Regions from separate parts of the Streptomyces chiangmaiensis genome, predicted to be linked through region 3. Evidence: predicted binding sites of a transcription regulator. Region 3 holds the regulator's gene; each other region holds the start of a gene.
What was found. The regulator HrcA, encoded in region 3, represses chaperone genes, less so after heat shock. The targets are predictions, from matches to a motif close to TTNGCACTCNGNNNNNCNGAGTGCNAA.

Region 1 (6,111 bases), on a different contig from region 3:
TACGAGCCCCGGCTGCGTGCCGAACCAGAGCACCGCCTCCTTCACATCGCCGCCGTCCGAGATCCACTCGGCCTCCGCACCGGCGGGCACCGCCTCGTGCGGGATGCCCGGCGCGACCTTGAGGGCGGCGTGCGGGGCCTTCAGGGCCGTCGCCACGGCCCAGGACAGCGGGGGCGAGTACGCCTCGGGGTCGAAGATCCGGCCGCGCCCGCCCCGCCGCGCAGGATCGACGAAGACGGCTTCGTACGAGGACACGTCCACGTCCGTGACGTCCGCCTCGCGCACCTCGATCAGCGCGGACAGGCCCAGCGCATCGGCGTTCGCCCGCGCCGCCGACGCCGTCAGCGGGTCCCGGTCCACGGCGAGGACCCGGATGCCTGCCCGGGCGAACGCGATCGCGTCGCCGCCGATGCCGCAGCACAGATCGGCGACCGAGGTCACACCGAGTTCCCGCAGCCGGCCCGCGCGGTGGACCGCGACGGTGGTCCTGGTGGACTGCTCGACGCCGTTCGCCGTGAAGAACATCCGCTCCGCGTCCGCGGCGCCGAACTTCGCCGCCGCCCGTTCGCGCAGCCGCGCCTGTGCGAGGGCCGCCGAGACCAGGTCGGCGGGGTGGTCGCGGCGCAACCGGGTCGCGACGGCCAGTTCCTGCGCCGGAGCGGTGCCGCGCACCTCGTCGAGAAGAGCACGGCCCTCGGGGGTGAGCAGGGAGGCGAAGGAGAGGTCGTTCACCCGGTCATTGTCGACCAGTCGGTGGACGGTGTGCGTCCGGCCGCGGTGTCGGCCGGTCGGGGGCGCCGGTCACTGGAAGGATCCGACACCATGCGGCTCGTACGACAAAACGACGAAAAGTGGGCCAGGTGCCCCTTGCGGCGTGCTGTTCCGGCAGCAAGGTGCACAAGCAGGGGTTCGGCGGATGCCGACATGATCCGGCGGTTCCTGAAGCAGGTGAGGGACGGGGGGTTCGCGGAGGCAGGCCCGGAGGACCACCTGTGAGGGCACGGCCGTGGCCGCGGGTGCTGCTCGCCGGGACGCTCGCCGCGGTCCTTCTGTCCGGCTGCGCCCAGTCCGTCGACCCGATCGAACGGCTGGGCAAGAAGGCGGCGCAGAAGGTGCACCGTCCGCACGGGGGATCGCAGCGGACGTACCGCCGGTGGGGCCTCCGCGCCCCGCTCGCCCCCGCGCCCCGGCCGGCCCGGCCCGCCGGCGGCTCAGGCCGGGCCGGGGGCGGGCTGCCCCCGGTGCTCGATCGCGTCCCCACCCATGACAAGGTCGTCTTCCTGACGTACGACGAAGACGTCGAGAACGATCCCCGGTTCGTGGACATGGTCCGTGAACTGCGGCTACCGGTCAGCGTGTTCCTCACGGACAGCGCCGCCGGGCGGGACGACGCGCGCGTCGCGCGTCTGCGGGCAGCCGGCGCGGCCATCCAGAACCACACCCTCGGCCACTTCACGCTGCGCGGCCGCCCCTACGGCGAGCAGCGCGCCGAGATCTGCGGACAGCGGGACCGGCTGAAGGCGCGCCTGGGGCTGCGCCCCCGACTGCTCCGCCCGCCCTACGGCACGTACGACCGCACGACGCTCCGTGCGGCCGCGGACTGCGGCGTCACGGCCGTGGTCCTGTGGCGCCCCGCACCGGAACCGCACGGCACGGGCGCGCCCCTGCAACCGGGCGACATCGTCCGCCCCCACGAGGCGGGCCGCCCCCCCACCTCCCTGTCCGCGGAGACGACCCGTCTCCTGCGTCGCATCCAGGCAAGGGGGTTCACGGTGGCCCGACTGGAGGACTATCTGTAGCGCGGGGCGGGCGTCCGGGTCGTCTCCCGGTGGCCACCCACCTGCGCGCGGCCCGCCGCCCCGGTCCGTCCGTGGTCGAGGGCAAGGCCGTCGAGGCCGATGATGGAGGGTGCCTCCCACGGGCGGTCGTCCCATCTCAGGGTGCGGAACGAACCCCGGGCCCACCCCGTCTCCGGCGCCGCGCCGCGACCGACTGGCACTCCGCTTGACCGAGTGCTAATCGCGGTCATAGTCTCGGCTCTGGCACTCGCCAGTGAGGAGTGCCAACAAAGCGACGGGCAGGTCCGGCACCCGCGACGACGGATCCACCTGGTCGCCACCTCAGACAGTTAACCCCGTGAGATCTCCGAAGGGGGAGGTCGGATCGTGACGACCACCAGCTCCAAGGTTGCCATCAAGCCGCTCGAGGACCGCATCGTGGTCCAGCCGCTGGATGCTGAGCAGACCACCGCCTCTGGCCTGGTCATCCCGGACACTGCCAAGGAGAAGCCCCAGGAGGGCGTCGTCCTGGCCGTGGGCCCGGGCCGCTTCGAGAACGGCGAGCGTCTTCCGCTCGACGTCAAGACCGGCGACATCGTGCTGTACAGCAAGTACGGCGGCACCGAGGTGAAGTACAACGGCGAGGAGTACCTCGTCCTCTCGGCTCGCGACGTGCTCGCGATCATCGAGAAGTAATTCACCGAAGCAGATTGCTTTGAACTGTGCCCCTGGCCCCCCGCGACCGATCATCAGCCGGGCGCCGGGGGCGCGGTTCGTTCTTCACCGCGATGACGGCCGTTCTTCGAGGGCTGCCGGGCATCGTATTCGAGAGGACTGAAACGCTCCATGGCGAAGATCCTGAAGTTCGACGAGGACGCCCGTCGCGCCCTCGAGCGCGGCGTCAACAAGCTTGCCGACACGGTCAAGGTGACGATCGGTCCCAGGGGCCGCAACGTCGTGATCGACAAGAAGTTCGGCGCGCCCACCATCACCAACGACGGTGTCACCATCGCCCGTGAGGTCGAGGTCGAGGACCCGTACGAGAACCTCGGCGCCCAGCTGGTGAAGGAGGTGGCGACCAAGACCAACGACATCGCGGGTGACGGTACGACCACCGCCACCGTGCTCGCCCAGGCGCTGGTGCGCGAGGGCCTGAAGAACGTCGCCGCGGGTGCCTCCCCGGCCGCCCTGAAGAAGGGCATCGACGCCGCCGTGGCCGCGGTCTCCGAGGACCTCCTCGCCACCGCCCGCCCGATCGACGAGAAGTCCGACATCGCCGCCGTCGCCGCGCTGTCCGCCCAGGACCAGCAGGTCGGCGAGCTGATCGCCGAGGCGATGGACAAGGTCGGCAAGGACGGCGTCATCACCGTCGAGGAGTCCAACACCTTCGGTCTCGAGCTGGACTTCACCGAGGGCATGGCGTTCGACAAGGGCTACCTGTCGCCGTACTTCGTGACGGACCAGGAGCGTATGGAGGCCGTCCTCGACGACCCGTACATCCTCATCAACCAGGGCAAGATCTCCTCCATCGCGGATCTGCTGCCGCTGCTGGAGAAGGTCATCCAGGCCGGCTCCTCCAAGCCGCTGCTGATCATCGCCGAGGACGTCGAGGGCGAGGCCCTGTCCACGCTCGTCGTGAACAAGATCCGCGGCACCTTCAACGCCGTCGCGGTGAAGGCCCCCGGCTTCGGCGACCGCCGCAAGGCGATGCTGCAGGACATGGCGGTCCTCACCGGCGCCACGGTCGTCTCCGAGGAGGTCGGCCTCAAGCTCGACCAGGTCGGCCTGGACGTGCTGGGCTCCGCCCGCCGCGTGACGGTCACCAAGGACGACACCACCATCGTCGACGGCGGAGGCAAGTCCGCGGACGTCACCGGCCGTATCGCCCAGATCAAGGCCGAGATCGAGACCACCGACTCCGACTGGGACCGCGAGAAGCTCCAGGAGCGCCTCGCCAAGCTGGCCGGCGGCGTGTGCGTGATCAAGGTCGGCGCCGCCACCGAGGTGGAGCTGAAGGAGAAGAAGCACCGTCTGGAGGACGCCATCTCCGCGACCCGCGCCGCGGTCGAGGAGGGCATCGTCTCCGGTGGTGGCTCCGCGCTGGTCCACGCCTCCAAGGTGCTGGACCGCGGCCTCGGCAAGCAGGGCGACGAGGCCACCGGTGTCGCCATCGTCCGCCGCGCGGTCGTCGAGCCGCTGCGCTGGATCGCCGAGAACGCCGGCCTCGAGGGCTACGTCATCGCCTCCAAGGTCGCCGACCTCGAGAAGGGCCAGGGCTACAACGCGGCCACCGGCGAGTACGGCGACCTGATCAAGGCCGGCGTCATCGACCCGGTCAAGGTCACCCGCTCCGCCCTGGAGAACGCCGCCTCCATCGCCTCCCTGCTGCTGACGACCGAGACCCTGGTCGTCGAGAAGAAGGAAGAGGAAGAGCCGGCCGCGGCCGGCCACGGCCACGGTCACGCCCACTGACGCGAGCCGACAAGCGGTACCGAGGCCCGGCACCCTCTGGGTGCCGGGCCTCGGCGCGTCGCTGCGGTTCCGGCGTGCGCGGGATCAGCGCTCCAGCGCGTCCAGCGCCCCGAGCTGTTCCATCAGCCCCAGCCGGTCGTACTGCCACCAGCCTTCGACGATCTTCCCGTCGACTCCGCACCGGAAGACGGTCGTACCGGTGATGGTGACGTCCCTGCCCGTGGCCGGGATGCCGAGGAACTCGCCCGTGTGGCGGCCGTTCCAGGTCCACCGGGTGCACACCTTGTCGCCCTCGGCGATCCGGTCCTCGACGGTGAACGCGAAGTCGAAGCCCGCCCGCCACTCCCGGATCTCACGCCGCATCGCGTCCATCCCGATGGTGTCCTGCTCGTTGGCGGGATCGTGGCCGTGGTAGTTCTCGGCAAGCAGCCCGTCGAGCGGCGGCAGATCGTCCTCGGCGGCGACGACTTCGAAGAACCGCCGTACGTTCGCCACGTACAACTGCTCGTCCCGCACCACTTCCAGGTCCGTGAAGACGGGCATCTCGTCGCAGAGGGCGATCATGTCGTGGAAGATCCGGTCGGTCTCCGGAAGGTTCGAGGTCCGCATCGCCTCTTCGTAGGAGGGGAACTCCACGATCTCGATGAAGTGTGAGCCGTCGGACCTGTCCTTGCCGATCAGACTGTGTGTGGCGCTCCGTCTGCCGCCGGTCTGCTCGAGCCATGTGTCCACGAGCCGGTTCATCTCGTCGAACCGGCTGGTCCTGCAATCGATGAGCTGCACGAATGTCATGACGCCGCCTCCGGCCCCCCTGGGTCCGGCAGATATGCCCATCCTCCCACCCGAGGGGTGGCGTCACCTCTCCCGCTGGGGCTCGCACATGCGGCGTCCCATGGCCGTGACCGGGTGCTACTGCGGTCCGTATCTGCGTCCCGTGCGCGAGGTGACCCCGCCCAGCAGTGCGCGCGGCGTCACCTTGACCACACCCATCAGTGCCTTGTACCGAGGGTCCGGAATGGACACCGTCCTGCCCCGGGCCAGGTCCGACAGGGCGGTGGCGACCACCCTGTCGGCGTCCAGCCACATCCAGCCCGGGATGTTGTCCGTACCCATGCCGGCGCGCTCGTGGAACTCCGTGCGCACAAAGCCCGGGCACAGCGCCATCAGCCGTACGCCGGACCCAGCCAGGTCCCGCGCCGCGCCCTGTGTGAACTGCACGACCCACGCCTTGGACGCGCCGTACGTGCCGCGCGGGACGAACGCCGCCACCGAGGCCACATTGACGATCCCGCCGCGGCCCCGCGTGCCCATCGACTCCGCCGCCGCGCTCGTCAGCCGGAGCACGGCCTCGCAGTGCACCTTGAGCATCCGCAGCTCGTCCGCCATGGGTACGTCGAGATAACGGCCCTTGTTGCCGAAGCCCGCGTTGTTGACGAGCAGGTCGACGGGGTTCTTCAGCTCGGACAGGCGCGCGGCCACCGCCTCGATGCCCTCGTCGGTGGCGAGGTCCGCGGTCAGCACCTCCGCCTCGATGCCGTGCCGGTCGTGCAACTCCGTCGCCTGTTCCCGCAGCCGCTTGGTGTCGCGCGCCACCAGGACGAGGTCGTGGCCGTCGGCGGCCAGCCGCCGTGCGAACGCGGCGCCGATGCCCGCGGTCGATCCCGTAATCAAAGCCGTTGTCATGCGCCAACGATAGTGACCCGGACTGATGGAGCCCGCCTGCCGGATGGGGCATTTCACCGGCTCCACCGCCAACGTGCCGACGTCCTCTGCTAGTTCCCTGCGGGGTGCTTGTGCATGTACCGACGCGCCGCCGCGGCGGTCTCCGGGTGCAGCGCGTCGCCCGCCGCCAACAGGTCCG
Region 2 (6,111 bases), on a different contig from region 3:
GACGGCGTCCAGGTCGGCCTGGGTCATGACCTTGCCGTCCTCGGTCCCGTCGATGCGCAGGCCGGAGGGACCGACGACGGGGGCGTCGGCGACAGGCGGCTGGCCCTGCTTGCGGACCATGCCGATGTGCCACAGCTGCGGCACGATCGCGCCACCCGCCGCGTGCACCGCCTTGGCCACCTCGGCCCAGCCCGCCAGCTGCTCCGCACCGTGGAACCGCGGGACGCGGTTGCTCTGACCGGCCGACTCGTGGCCCACGTAGGTGCCCTCGGTGACGATCAGCCCGACCCCGGCGGCCGCGCGGCGCGCGTAGTACGAGACCACGTCCTCGCCGGGGACGCCTCCCGGCGAGAACTGGCGCGTCATGGGCGCCATGACGATCCGGTTCGGGACGGTCAGGCCGTTCAGCGTGACGGGACGGGACAGGATCCGGGCCGCGCGGGATGCGGAGGGGGTGACGGTCACGTGGGGAGCTCCTCGGCTGGGGTCGAACAGGAAACCGCATGGTATGTACACATACATCGATCAGCATACCAAGCGGTCGGTCAGACCCTATGTCACGTTTTCGCACCCCGGCGCTCCCCTGGCCCCGGACACGGCCGAGGGCGGCACCCCCTGTCTCCAGGGGATGCCGCCCTCGGTTGAGATCGGACCGGGTCCGAGCCTGAGGTCAGGCTCAGAAGTCCATGTCACCGCCCGGCATGCCGCCGCCGGCGGGCGCGGCGGCCTTCTCCGGCTTGTCGGCGATGACGGCCTCGGTGGTCAGGAACAGCGCGGCGATGGAGGCGGCGTTCTGCAGCGCGGAACGGGTCACCTTCGCCGGGTCGATGATGCCTTCCTTGACCAGGTCGACGTACTCGCCGGTCGCGGCGTTCAGGCCGTGACCCGGGGTCAGGTTGCGCACCTTCTCCACCACGACGCCGCCCTCGAGGCCGGCGTTGACGGCGATCTGCTTCAGCGGGGCCTCGAGCGCCAGCTTGACGGCGGCGGCACCCGTGGCCTCGTCGCCGTTCAGCTCCAGCTTCTCGAAGACCTGGGAGGCCTGGAGCAGGGCCACGCCACCACCGGCGACGATGCCCTCCTCGACGGCCGCCTTCGCATTGCGGACGGCGTCCTCGATGCGGTGCTTGCGCTCCTTGAGCTCGACCTCGGTGGCGGCACCGGCCTTGATGACGGCCACGCCGCCGGCCAGCTTCGCCAGGCGCTCCTGCAGCTTCTCGCGGTCGTAGTCGGAGTCGCTGTTCTCGATCTCGGCGCGGATCTGGTTCACACGGCCCTGCACCTGCTCCGGGGAGCCGGCGCCGTCGACGATCGTGGTCTCGTCCTTGGTGATGACCACCTTGCGGGCGCGGCCCAGGAGGTCCAGGGTCGCGTTCTCCAGCTTGAGGCCGACCTCCTCGGAGATGACCTCGCCGCCCGTGAGGATGGCGATGTCGCCGAGCATGGCCTTGCGGCGGTCGCCGAAGCCCGGGGCCTTGACGGCGACGGACTTGAAGGTGCCGCGGATCTTGTTGACGACCAGGGTCGACAGGGCCTCGCCCTCGACGTCCTCGGCGATGATCAGCAGCGGCTTGCCCGACTGCATGACCTTCTCCAGCAGCGGGAGCAGGTCCTTGACCGAGGAGATCTTCTGGTTGGCGATCAGGATGTACGGGTCGTCGAGGGCGGCCTCCATACGCTCCATGTCGGTGGCGAAGTACGCCGAGATGTAGCCCTTGTCGAAGCGCATGCCCTCGGTGAGCTCGAGCTCGAGACCGAAGGTCTGCGACTCCTCGACGGTGATGACGCCTTCCTTGCCGACCTTGTCCATGGCCTCGGCGATCAGCTCGCCGATCTGGGTGTCGGCGGCGGAGATGGAGGCCGTGGAGGCGATCTGCTCCTTGGTCTCGACGTCCTTCGCCTGCTCCAGCAGAGCGGCGGAGACGGCCTCGACGGCCTTCTCGATACCGCGCTTCAGGGCCATCGGGTTGGCACCGGCCGCGACGTTGCGCAGGCCCTCGCGGACCAGCGCCTGGGCGAGCACGGTCGCGGTGGTCGTACCGTCACCGGCGACGTCGTCCGTCTTCTTGGCGACTTCCTTGACCAGCTCGGCGCCGATCTTCTCGTACGGGTCCTCGAGCTCGATCTCCTTGGCGATGGAGACACCGTCGTTGGTGATCGTGGGGGCGCCCCACTTCTTCTCGAGGACGACATTGCGGCCCTTCGGGCCGAGGGTCACCTTGACGGCGTCCGCGAGCTGGTTCATGCCGCGCTCGAGGCCTCGCCGCGCCTCCTCGTCGAACGCGATGATCTTGGCCATGTGAAGTGGTCCTCCCAGGACTGGGGGTGATTACTTCGGACCGCGCCCGCGCCCGCGACGGACGGCCCCGGCCGGAGGTTCCCTGCCCCACCCGGTCCGTGGCCTCACCGACCCGGTCCTTCTTTGTCACTCTCACCTTCAGAGTGCTAACGCCAATGATTAGCACTCGCCCGGTCCGAGTGCAAGGCGCCCCTGTGAAGAGGGCCCTGCGCCCCGCGTGCCACCGGACAGACCGAGGGGCTCGCACCCCACACGGGATACGAGCCCCTCGACACGTCGAACAGTTCAGTCGTCGGCGCGTGCTTCAGCCGGCCAGTCGGACCATGTCCGCCTGGGGCCCCTTCTGACCCTGCGAGATCTCGAACTCGACCCGCTGGCCCTCTTCCAGAGTGCGGTAGCCGTCCATCTGGATCGCGCTGTAGTGGACGAAAACATCCGCACCACCGTCGACCGCGATGAAGCCGTACCCCTTCTCCGCGTTGAACCACTTGACGGTGCCCTGAGCCATGCCTAACTCCCCTATTACTGGCCCTTGCACAGATCCACACTTCGCGGATCCGGGTCAGACCTCACCCCCCAACGGTTGGGGGCGTGCGCCGGAACGCGTCGACCGCGGCTGAATGTATCTGTCCAACTGCCGTCTGCAACAGGTCAATCGGACGAGAATTCCGGGCACGACCGGTCGGGAATATACAGAGAATTCATCTGAATTCAGGGCAAGTCGGGCCCGGCAAAAGGAATGAATGACGCAAAAGCCCTGCTCACTTTGGCTACTTCTTATCGGGCGCGCAGCAGAGACTCGGGGCTCCCGACGGAGAGACCGGGACCGCGTTCCCCAACTGTACCGCGCTCAACCATGCAGAATTGCCCCCTCCGCTTCTCTCACGGAGAGGGCAATTCGATGAACTCTCGGTGACAGGCATTACCGAGGGTAATGATCACGCGGCTGAACGACCGTCAGCCACCCGCCACAGCCGGGATGATGGAGACGCCGGCGCCGTCCGGCGTCGCCGTCTCAAGACCCTGCTCGAAGCGGACGTCGTCGTCGTTGACGTACACGTTGACGAAGCGGCGCAGCTTGCCCTGGTCGTCCAGGACCCGGGCGGCGATACCGACGTGGTTCTTCTCCAGGTCGGCGATGACCTCCGCGAGGGTCCCACCCTCGGCGGTCACCTCGGCCCGGCCGGCGGTGTAGGTGCGCAGGATGGTGGGGATGCGGACGGTGACGCTCATGGGGTGTGACCTCCGGTCAGGTACGGCTGGCGGGACGGGCGCTCACGCGAGCCCGGCCTCTCGGAAGGAGTCGAGGTTCGGACGGATCGTGGCAGTGAGCCCGGTTCCGGCCACGGCGTCCAACGTCTTGAGGCCGTCGCCGGTGTTGAGGACGACCGTCGTCTTCGCCGGGTCGAGGACGCCGTTCTCGATGAGCTTGCGCGTGACACCGACGGTCACACCACCCGCCGTCTCGGCGAAAATGCCCTCGGTGCGTGCGAGCAGCTTGATGGCGTCGACGATCTCCTCGTCCGTCACGTCCTCCACCGCGCCGCCCGTGCGGCGGGCGATGTCCAGGACGTACGGACCGTCAGCCGGATTGCCGATCGCCAGCGACTTGGCGATGGTGTTCGGCTTCTGCGGCCGTACGACGTCGTTGCCCGCCTTGAACGCGACCGACACCGGCGAGCAGCCCTCGGCCTGCGCACCGAAGATCTTGTACGGCTTGTCCTCGACGAGCCCGAGCTTGATCAGCTCCTGAAGACCCTTGTCGATCTTCGTCAGCTGCGAGCCGGAGGCGATCGGGACCACGATCTGGTCGGGCAGCCGCCAGCCCAGCTGTTCGGCGATCTCGTACGCCAGTGTCTTGGAGCCCTCCGCGTAGTACGGACGGAGGTTGACGTTGACGAAGCCCCAGCCCTCGCCGGCCGGGTCGCCGATCAGCTCGGAGCAGAAGCGGTTCACGTCGTCGTAGTTGCCCTCGATACCGACCAGGTCACCGCCGTAGATCGCGGCCATGACGATCTTGCCCTGCTCCAGGTCGTGCGGGATGAAGACGCAGGTACGGAAGCCGGCACGGGCCGCCGCGGCGCCGACCGCGCCCGCGAGATTGCCGGTCGAGGAGCAGGAGAGGGTGGTGAAGCCGAAGACGCGTGCCGCCTCCAGCGCCTGGGCGACCACGCGGTCCTTGAAGGAGTGCGTGGGGTTGCCGGAGTCGTCCTTCACATACAACCCGCCGGTGACGCCCAGTTCGCGCGCCAGGTTGTCGGCCTGGACGAGCTTGGTCCAGCCGGGGTTCAGGTTCGGCTTGTCGGCGACGTCCGCCGGGACCGGCAGCAGCGGCGCATAGCGCCAGATGTTCGCGGGACCGGCCTCGATCCGCTTGCGCAGTTCCTCGGTGTCGTAGCCCGAGAAGTCGTACGCGATCTCCAGCGGGCCGAAGCACTCCTCGCAGGCGAAGACCGGGCCGAGCGGCACCCGGTGGCCGCACTCCCGGCAGGACAGGGCCGCTGCGGGGCCGAGGTTCACGGAGTCGGTGCTGCTTGCAACTGTCTGCACAGCCATGTCAGGCGAGGCCCTTTCTCCTCATCTTCCTCACGACGCATTTCGCCATGAGACGGATTTGGCACCTTCCCTAGCCGGGAGCCTCGCACAGCGATCGACACTGATTTACGAGAACCGACTGGAGGGTTGCCGGGGCTTCACCGGGCCGTTTCCCTCTGCCCCTCTGGATGAGCTGTATGCGGTTGTTTCACCGATATGAGCCACCGCGACCCCCGACATGCGATGGTCACCGGCGTTGTTCAAGACTGTAACCGAAGGCCAGGACAGTTGAGAGAGTCGTCCGAAGCGCGAGATGAACACCCACGCGCACCCGTTGGAACCACTCGAAGATCTCTACTGCCGACCACCGCCGTACGAACGTGAGGAGCAGCAGACTGTGCTGGAAGAAGTCGAGCGCTGGCTGAGCACCCGCTCCTGGTCCGTCGCCGATCGCCCGCTCCACAAGATCCTGGCCGCGAAACGCACCTCGGGCTCGTCGGTCAGTGTCGTGCTGCCGGCGCTCAACGAGGAGGAGACGGTCGGCGACATCGTCATGGCCATCCGCCACGACCTCATGCGGCAGGTTCCCCTCGTCGACGAGATCGTCGTCGTCGACTCGGGCTCCACCGACCGCACCTCAGAAGTCGCCGCGGCGGCCGGCGCGAAGGTGGTGCACCGCGACGCGATCCTGCCGCGCATCCCGGCCGTGCCCGGCAAGGGCGAGGTGCTGTGGCGCTCCCTGCTCGTCACCCGCGGGGACATCGTCTGCTTCATCGACGCGGACCTGAAGGAGTTCTCGTCCGACTTCGTCTCCGGGATCGTGGGCCCGCTGCTCACCGACCCGGGCGTCGACCTCGTGAAGGCGATGTACGACCGGCCGCTGGGCGGCGCGGCGGGGCAGGGCGGACGCGTCACCGAACTGATGGCCCGCCCGCTGCTCAACATGCACTGGCCGCAACTGGCCGGCTTCGTGCAGCCGCTCGGCGGCGAGTACGCGGCTCGCCGCTCGCTGCTGGAACGGCTTCCGTTCCCGGTGGGGTACGGGGTGGAACTCGGCATCCTGGTGGACGCCCTGCACCTGGTGGGGCTCGACGCCCTCGCCCAGGTCGACGTGGGCGTGCGCAAGCACCGCCACCAGGACGGCCAGGCGCTGGGCCGCATGGCCGCCGCGATCTACCGCACCGCACAGCTGCGCCTGGCCCGCGGCCATCTGATCCGCCCGACCCTCACCCAGTTCGAACGGGGCGACGGCGGTTTCGAGCCGCGCACGTACCCGG
Region 3 (6,111 bases):
CGGGGCGCTGCCCGCGCACGCCCTGGCCGGAGCCGTCGAGCGCCCCCTCGGCTTCTACTTGCATGTGCCGTACTGCGCCACGCGCTGCGGCTACTGCGACTTCAACACGTACACCGCGACGGAACTGCGCGGCACGGGCGGAGTGCTGGCGTCCCGCGACAACTACGCCGAGACGCTGATCGACGAGGTCCGGCTGGCCCGCAAGGTGCTGGGCGACGACCCGCGTGAGGTGCGCACGGTCTTCGTCGGGGGCGGCACGCCGACGCTGCTCGCCGCGGACGATCTCGTACGGATGCTGGGGTCCATCCGCGACGAGTTCGGGCTCGCGGACGACGCCGAGGTGACGACGGAGGCGAACCCGGAGTCGGTGGACGAGCACTATCTGGCCACGCTCCGGGAGGGCGGCTTCAACCGAATCTCGTTCGGCATGCAGAGCGCGCGCCCACACGTCCTGAAGACCCTGGACCGCAAGCACACCCCGGGCCGCCCCGAGGCATGCGTGGCCGAGGCGCGGGCGGCGGGCTTCGCCCATGTGAACCTGGATCTGATCTACGGCACACCGGGCGAGTCGGACGACGACTGGCGGGCGTCGCTGGATGCGGCGCTGGGTGCGGGGCCCGACCACATCTCGGCCTACGCCCTGATCGTCGAGGAGGGCACGCAGCTCGCGCGCCGCATACGCCGGGGCGAGATCCCGATGACGGACGACGACGTCCACGCGGACCGCTATCTGATCGCCGACGAGGTGCTCGGGTCGGCGGGCTACGACTGGTACGAGGTCTCCAACTGGGCCACGTCGCGGCCCGCCCGCTGTCTCCACAACGAGCTGTACTGGCGCGGGGCCGACTGGTGGGGCGCGGGCCCCGGCGCCCACAGCCATGTGGGCGGGGTGCGCTGGTGGAACGTGAAGCACCCGGGGGCCTACGCGGCGGCCCTGGCCGAGGGGCGCTCCCCGGGGGCCGGACGCGAGGTCCTGACGGACGAGGACCGCCGGGTCGAACGCATCCTGCTGGAGCTGCGGCTGCGGGAGGGCGTGCCGTTGTCGCTGCTGCGGGAGGAGGGGCTCGCGGCCTCGCGCCGGGCGCTGGCGGAGGGGCTGCTGGAGGAGGGCCCGTACGGGGAGGGGCGCGCCGTACTGACGTTGCGGGGGCGGCTGCTGGCGGACGCGGTGGTGCGGGACCTGGTGGACTGATCACCCGGCGGCGGGTTCGGCAACCTGCGGCCGCTCACGGTTGCGCCGTGACGAAGTCGATCAGTTCCTCCACCCGTCCCAGCAGTTCCGGCTCCAGGTCCTTGTAGGACCGCACCCGTGACAGGATCCGCTGCCACGCCTCCCCCGTGTTCTCCGGCCAGCCCAAGGCCCGGCACACGCCCTTCTTCCAGTCCTCGCCGTGGGGGACGCGCGGCCACTCCCGGATGCCGACCGACGACGGCTTCACGGCCTCCCAGACGTCGATGTACGGATGTCCGACCACCAGCGCGTGCTCGCTCGTCACCGACTCCGCGATGCGCCATTCCTTCGTGCCGGGGACCAGATGGTCCACCAGGACGCCGAGGCGGGCGTCGGGGCCGGGGGCGAAGGAGGAGACGATGGACGGCAGATCGTCGATGCCTTCCAGGTACTCCACCACCACGCCCTCGATGCGCAGGTCGTCGCCCCACACCTTCTCCACGAGCTCCGCGTCGTGGCGGCCCTCCACGTAGATTCGGCCTGCGCGGGCCATGCGCGCGCGGGCCCCGGGGACGGCCAGCGAGCCCGAGGCCGTACGGGTGGGACGTACCGGCGCCTTCGACGGACGCACCAGCGTCACCACCCGGCCCTCCAGCAGGAAACCGCGGGGCTCCAGAGGGAACACCCGGTGCTTGCCGGAGCGGTCCTCCAGGGTCACCGTCCCCGCCTCGCAGCGGATCACCGCACCGCAGAAGCCGGTGCGCGGCTCCTCGACCACCAGACCGGTGTCCGCCGGGACCTCCGGCACGGGCTTGGGCTTCTTCCACGGCGGAGTCAGGTCCGGCGAATACTGGCGCATTCGGATGACGATAGGAGAGGCGTAGACCCGAAAGGCGTACAAGGCACGACGACACGCCGAAGCACCCTGGCGGGCCCGTTCCTCGGCGTGCGCACGAACCCGGCATCCGCCATGGCATCTCCAGGACGTCTCGGACCGCGGCCGCGTCCGGGGCTTCCCGCTCATGGCCGGACATGGCGTCGACGCCCGCCGCCCCGGGCCCCTCGACCCCCGTGAACGCCGCCGCGCCGATGACGTGGTCGAGCCGGGGACGCGTGAGCGCGAGATGCGTCACACGCCGGTCCGTGCCGACGACTGCCGCGCCTCGGTGTGCCACCGTGGGCCCTCGCCCGGGCTCGGCCCCCGCGGTCGGCATGAGCGCCGCGCGCCTCCCGCCCGGACTCTTCCCACACCACCGTCGAACGGCGACGCTGTCCGTGGTGGCCTGCCCGGCGGGACACCCCAGGACAGGTCGGTACACGTCGGTACGACGGGTCGGCACACGTGGGTGCGACGGCGCAGCCGCCCTTGCCGGGGGCGTACCCCGCCGCCGTACACTTGCTCCGGGGATGCTGGCACTCGCATGCGCAGAGTGCCAGGGGAAGCGCCAAGGGGACAAATCGCTGGAGGTGCGCGCGATGTTCAGTGAACGCCGGCTCGAAGTACTGCGCGCCATCGTCCAGGACTACGTGGGAACCGAGGAGCCGGTGGGTTCCAAGGCGCTCACCGAACGGCACAAGCTCGGTGTCTCCCCGGCCACCGTCCGCAACGACATGGCCGTGCTGGAGGAGGAGGGCTATATCGCCCAGCCGCACACCAGCGCCGGACGCATCCCCACGGACAAGGGCTACCGCCTTTTTGTCGACAAGCTCGCGGCCGTCAAGCCGATGAGCCCGCCCGAGCGTCGCGCGATCCAGAGCTTCCTGGACGGCGCCGTCGACCTCGACGACGTCGTCGCGCGTACGGTGCGGCTGCTCGCGCAGCTCACCCGGCAGGTCGCGGTCGTGCAGTATCCGTCGCTGACACGCTCGACGGTGCGCCATGTGGAGCTGCTGTCGATGGCGCCCGCTCGTGTGATGCTCGTGCTGATCACGGACACCGGGCGGGTGGAGCAGCGCATGATCGACTGCCCCGCGCCGTTCGGCGAAACGTCTCTCGCGGATCTGCGCGCCCGCCTCAACAGCCGGGTCGCCGGCCGGCGCTTCGCGGACGTTCCGCAACTCGTGCAGGACCTGGCCGAGGTCTTCGAGGAACCGGAGGACCGCAGTACGGTTGCAACCGTGCTCTCCACTCTGCTGGAGACGCTTGTGGAGAAGACCGAGGAGCGGCTGATGATCGGCGGTACCGCCAATCTCACCCGCTTCGCGCATGACTTCCCTCTCACCATCCGCCCCGTCCTCGAGGCGCTCGAGGAGCAGGTCGTGCTCCTCAAGTTGTTGGGGGAGGCGAAGGATCCGGCCATGCGGGTGCGAATCGGCCATGAGAACGCGCACGAGGGACTCAACTCCACGTCCGTCGTCTCCGTGGGCTACGGTTCGGGCGGCGAGGCAGTAGCGAAACTTGGCGTGGTCGGACCGACCCGCATGGATTATCCGGGAACGATGGGAGCGGTACGAGCGGTGGCACGGTACGTCGGACAGATCCTGGCGGAGTCGTAAGTGGCCACGGACTACTACGCCGTACTCGGCGTGCGCCGCGACGCGTCGCAGGAAGAGATCAAGAAGGCGTTCCGTCGGCTCGCGCGCGAGCTGCACCCGGACGTCAACCCCGATCCCAAGACGCAGGAGCGGTTCAAGGAGATCAACGCCGCGTACGAGGTGCTCTCGGACCCGCAGAAGAAGCAGGTCTACGACCTCGGCGGCGACCCGCTGTCCCAGGCGGGCGGCGCCGGGGCGGGCGGCTTCGGCGCGGGCGGCTTCGGGAACTTCTCGGACATCATGGACGCGTTCTTCGGCACGGCGTCGCAGCGCGGACCGCGCTCGCGCACCCGCCGGGGCCAGGACGCCATGATCCGGCTCGAGATCGAGCTCGACGAGGCGGCCTTCGGTACGACGAAGGACATCCAGGTCGACACCGCCGTCGTCTGCAACACCTGCAACGGCGAGGGTGCCGCGCCCGGCACCTCCGCGCAGACCTGTGACATGTGCCGCGGCCGCGGTGAGGTCTCGCAGGTCACCCGGTCCTTCCTGGGCCAGGTCATGACGTCCCGGCCGTGTCCGCAGTGCCAGGGCTTCGGCACCATCGTCCCGAACCCGTGCCCGGAGTGCGCCGGCGACGGGCGGGTGCGCTCCCGCAGGACGCTCACCGTCAAGATCCCCGCCGGTGTCGACAACGGCACCCGGATCCAGCTCGCGGGCGAGGGCGAGGTCGGCCCCGGCGGCGGTCCCGCCGGTGACCTGTACGTGGAGATCCACGAGCTGCCGCACTCGGTCTTCCAGCGCCGCGGGGACGACCTGCACTGCACGGTCACCATCCCGATGACGGCGGCGGCCCTCGGCACGAAGGTCCCGCTGGAGACGCTCGACGGCCTGGAAGAGGTCGACATCCGCCCCGGCACGCAGTCCGGGCAGTCGATCCCCCTGCACGGCCGCGGTGTGACGCACCTGCGTGGAGGAGGGCGGGGCGATCTGGTCGTCCACGTCGAGGTGCAGACGCCGACGAAGCTGGACCCCGAGCAGGAGCATCTGCTGCGCGAGCTGGCGAAGCTGCGGGGCGAGGAGCGGCCGCAGGGGCAGTTCCAGCCTGGGCAGCAGGGGCTGTTCTCACGGCTGAAGGACGCCTTCAACGGGCGATGACGGTGGAGTGCGGCGTCGGTGAGTCCGGCCGCCCGCGGACGGGATTCCGGCGAATGCGGAGGTTCGCCCACCATTGCTGACCCGCCGCCTCTTCCCCTGGCATATGCCAGGGGAAGGCCGGATTCGGACTTGTTCGGAGGACGTGACAACATGCCGTCATGTCCTCCGCGCTGACCGATCTCCTCCGCCATCCGATCGTGCAGGCCCCCATGGCGGGCGGCGTCTCCGTACCGCAGCTCGCCGCCGCCGTGACCGACGCCGGTGGCCTGGGATTCCTCGCTGCCGGGTACAAGACGGCCGACGGCATGTACCAGGAGATCAAGCAGCTCCGCGGGCTCACGGGCGGCCCCTTCGGCGTGAACCTGTTCATGCCGCAACCCGAGTACCCCGGTGCAGGCACCGGCTCCACCGGAGCGGCCGGCGCCGCGCTGCCTTCTGCTGCCGCCGTCGAGGTCTACGCCAACCAGCTCGCCGGCGAGGCCGCCTGGTACGAGACCGAGCTGGGCGACCCCGACAGCGGCCGCGACGACGGCTACGACGTCAAGCTTGCCGTCCTCCTCGACAATCCGGTACCGGCCGTCTCGTTCCACTTCGGGGTCCCCGCTCCCGAGGTCCTGGACTCCCTCCGGCGCGCGGGCAGCTTCACCCTTGTCACCGCGACCACCCCCGACGAGGCCCGCGCCGTACAGGAGGCGGGCGCGGACGCGGTGATCGTGCAGGGCGTCGAGGCCGGCGGACACCAGGGGACCCACCGGGACATCCAGGAGAACGACGGTTCCGGCATCGGCCTGCTCGCGCTCGTGGCGCAGGTGCGTGAGACCGTGGGCATCCCGATCGTGGCGGCCGGCGGCATCATGCGCGGCGGCCAGATCGCCGCGGTGCTCGCGGCGGGCGCGAGCGCGGCGCAGTTGGGCACCGCGTTCCTCGCGACTCCCGAGTCCGGCGCCCACCCTCTGCACAAGCAGGCACTGACCGACCCCCTGTTCGTGCGGACGGAGTTGACGCGCGCGTTCAGCGGGCGCCCGGCCCGCGGTCTGGTCAACCGCTTCATGCGGGAGCACGGCCCCTACGCGCCTGCCGCCTACCCCGAGATCAACCACCTCACTTCGCCGCTGCGCAAGGCGGCCGCCGCGTCGGGCGACGCGCAGGGCATGGGGCTGTGGGCCGGACAGGGACACCGGCAGGCCCGTGAGCTGCCCGCCGGGCAACTGGTGGAGGTGCTGGTGGCGGAACTGGAGGCGGCGGCGACAGCGTTGTCGAGAGGAGGTGCCGGGCGATGACGGCTCCCGTCTTCGTCGTGGACCGAC

Region 1: groES (co-chaperone GroES) is a predicted target of HrcA. The motif match lies at 1,993-2,019, and genes of this name have one in related genera.
Region 2: groL (chaperonin GroEL) is a predicted target of HrcA. The motif match lies at 2,459-2,485, and genes of this name have one in related genera.

The regions. Positions count from the first base shown of each region.
Region 1 is NZ_JAYWVC010000070.1:12,587-18,697, reverse strand. Features, by position in the region: gene VXC91_RS20880 (class I SAM-dependent methyltransferase) at 1-732, opposite strand, end outside; gene VXC91_RS20875 (polysaccharide deacetylase family protein) at 993-1,799, shown strand; gene groES (co-chaperone GroES) at 2,166-2,474, shown strand; gene groL (chaperonin GroEL) at 2,625-4,250, shown strand; gene VXC91_RS20860 (ester cyclase) at 4,335-5,042, opposite strand; gene VXC91_RS20855 (SDR family NAD(P)-dependent oxidoreductase) at 5,160-5,933, opposite strand; gene VXC91_RS20850 (MOSC domain-containing protein) at 6,023-6,111, opposite strand, start outside.
Region 2 is NZ_JAYWVC010000028.1:27,809-33,919, forward strand. Features, by position in the region: gene VXC91_RS12070 (NADH:flavin oxidoreductase) at 1-465, opposite strand, end outside; gene groL (chaperonin GroEL) at 677-2,299, opposite strand; gene VXC91_RS12080 (cold-shock protein) at 2,604-2,807, opposite strand; gene VXC91_RS12085 (MoaD/ThiS family protein) at 3,257-3,532, opposite strand; gene thrC (threonine synthase) at 3,575-4,855, opposite strand; SAM riboswitch class I at 4,874-5,029, opposite strand; gene VXC91_RS12095 (glucosyl-3-phosphoglycerate synthase) at 5,232-6,111, shown strand, end outside.
Region 3 is NZ_JAYWVC010000063.1:7,693-13,803, reverse strand. Features, by position in the region: gene hemW (radical SAM family heme chaperone HemW) at 1-1,192, shown strand, start outside; gene VXC91_RS19710 (DUF3097 domain-containing protein) at 1,227-2,030, opposite strand; gene hrcA (heat-inducible transcriptional repressor HrcA) at 2,648-3,667, shown strand; gene dnaJ (molecular chaperone DnaJ) at 3,668-4,804, shown strand; gene VXC91_RS19695 (nitronate monooxygenase) at 4,963-6,084, shown strand; gene VXC91_RS19690 (16S rRNA (uracil(1498)-N(3))-methyltransferase) at 6,081-6,111, shown strand, end outside.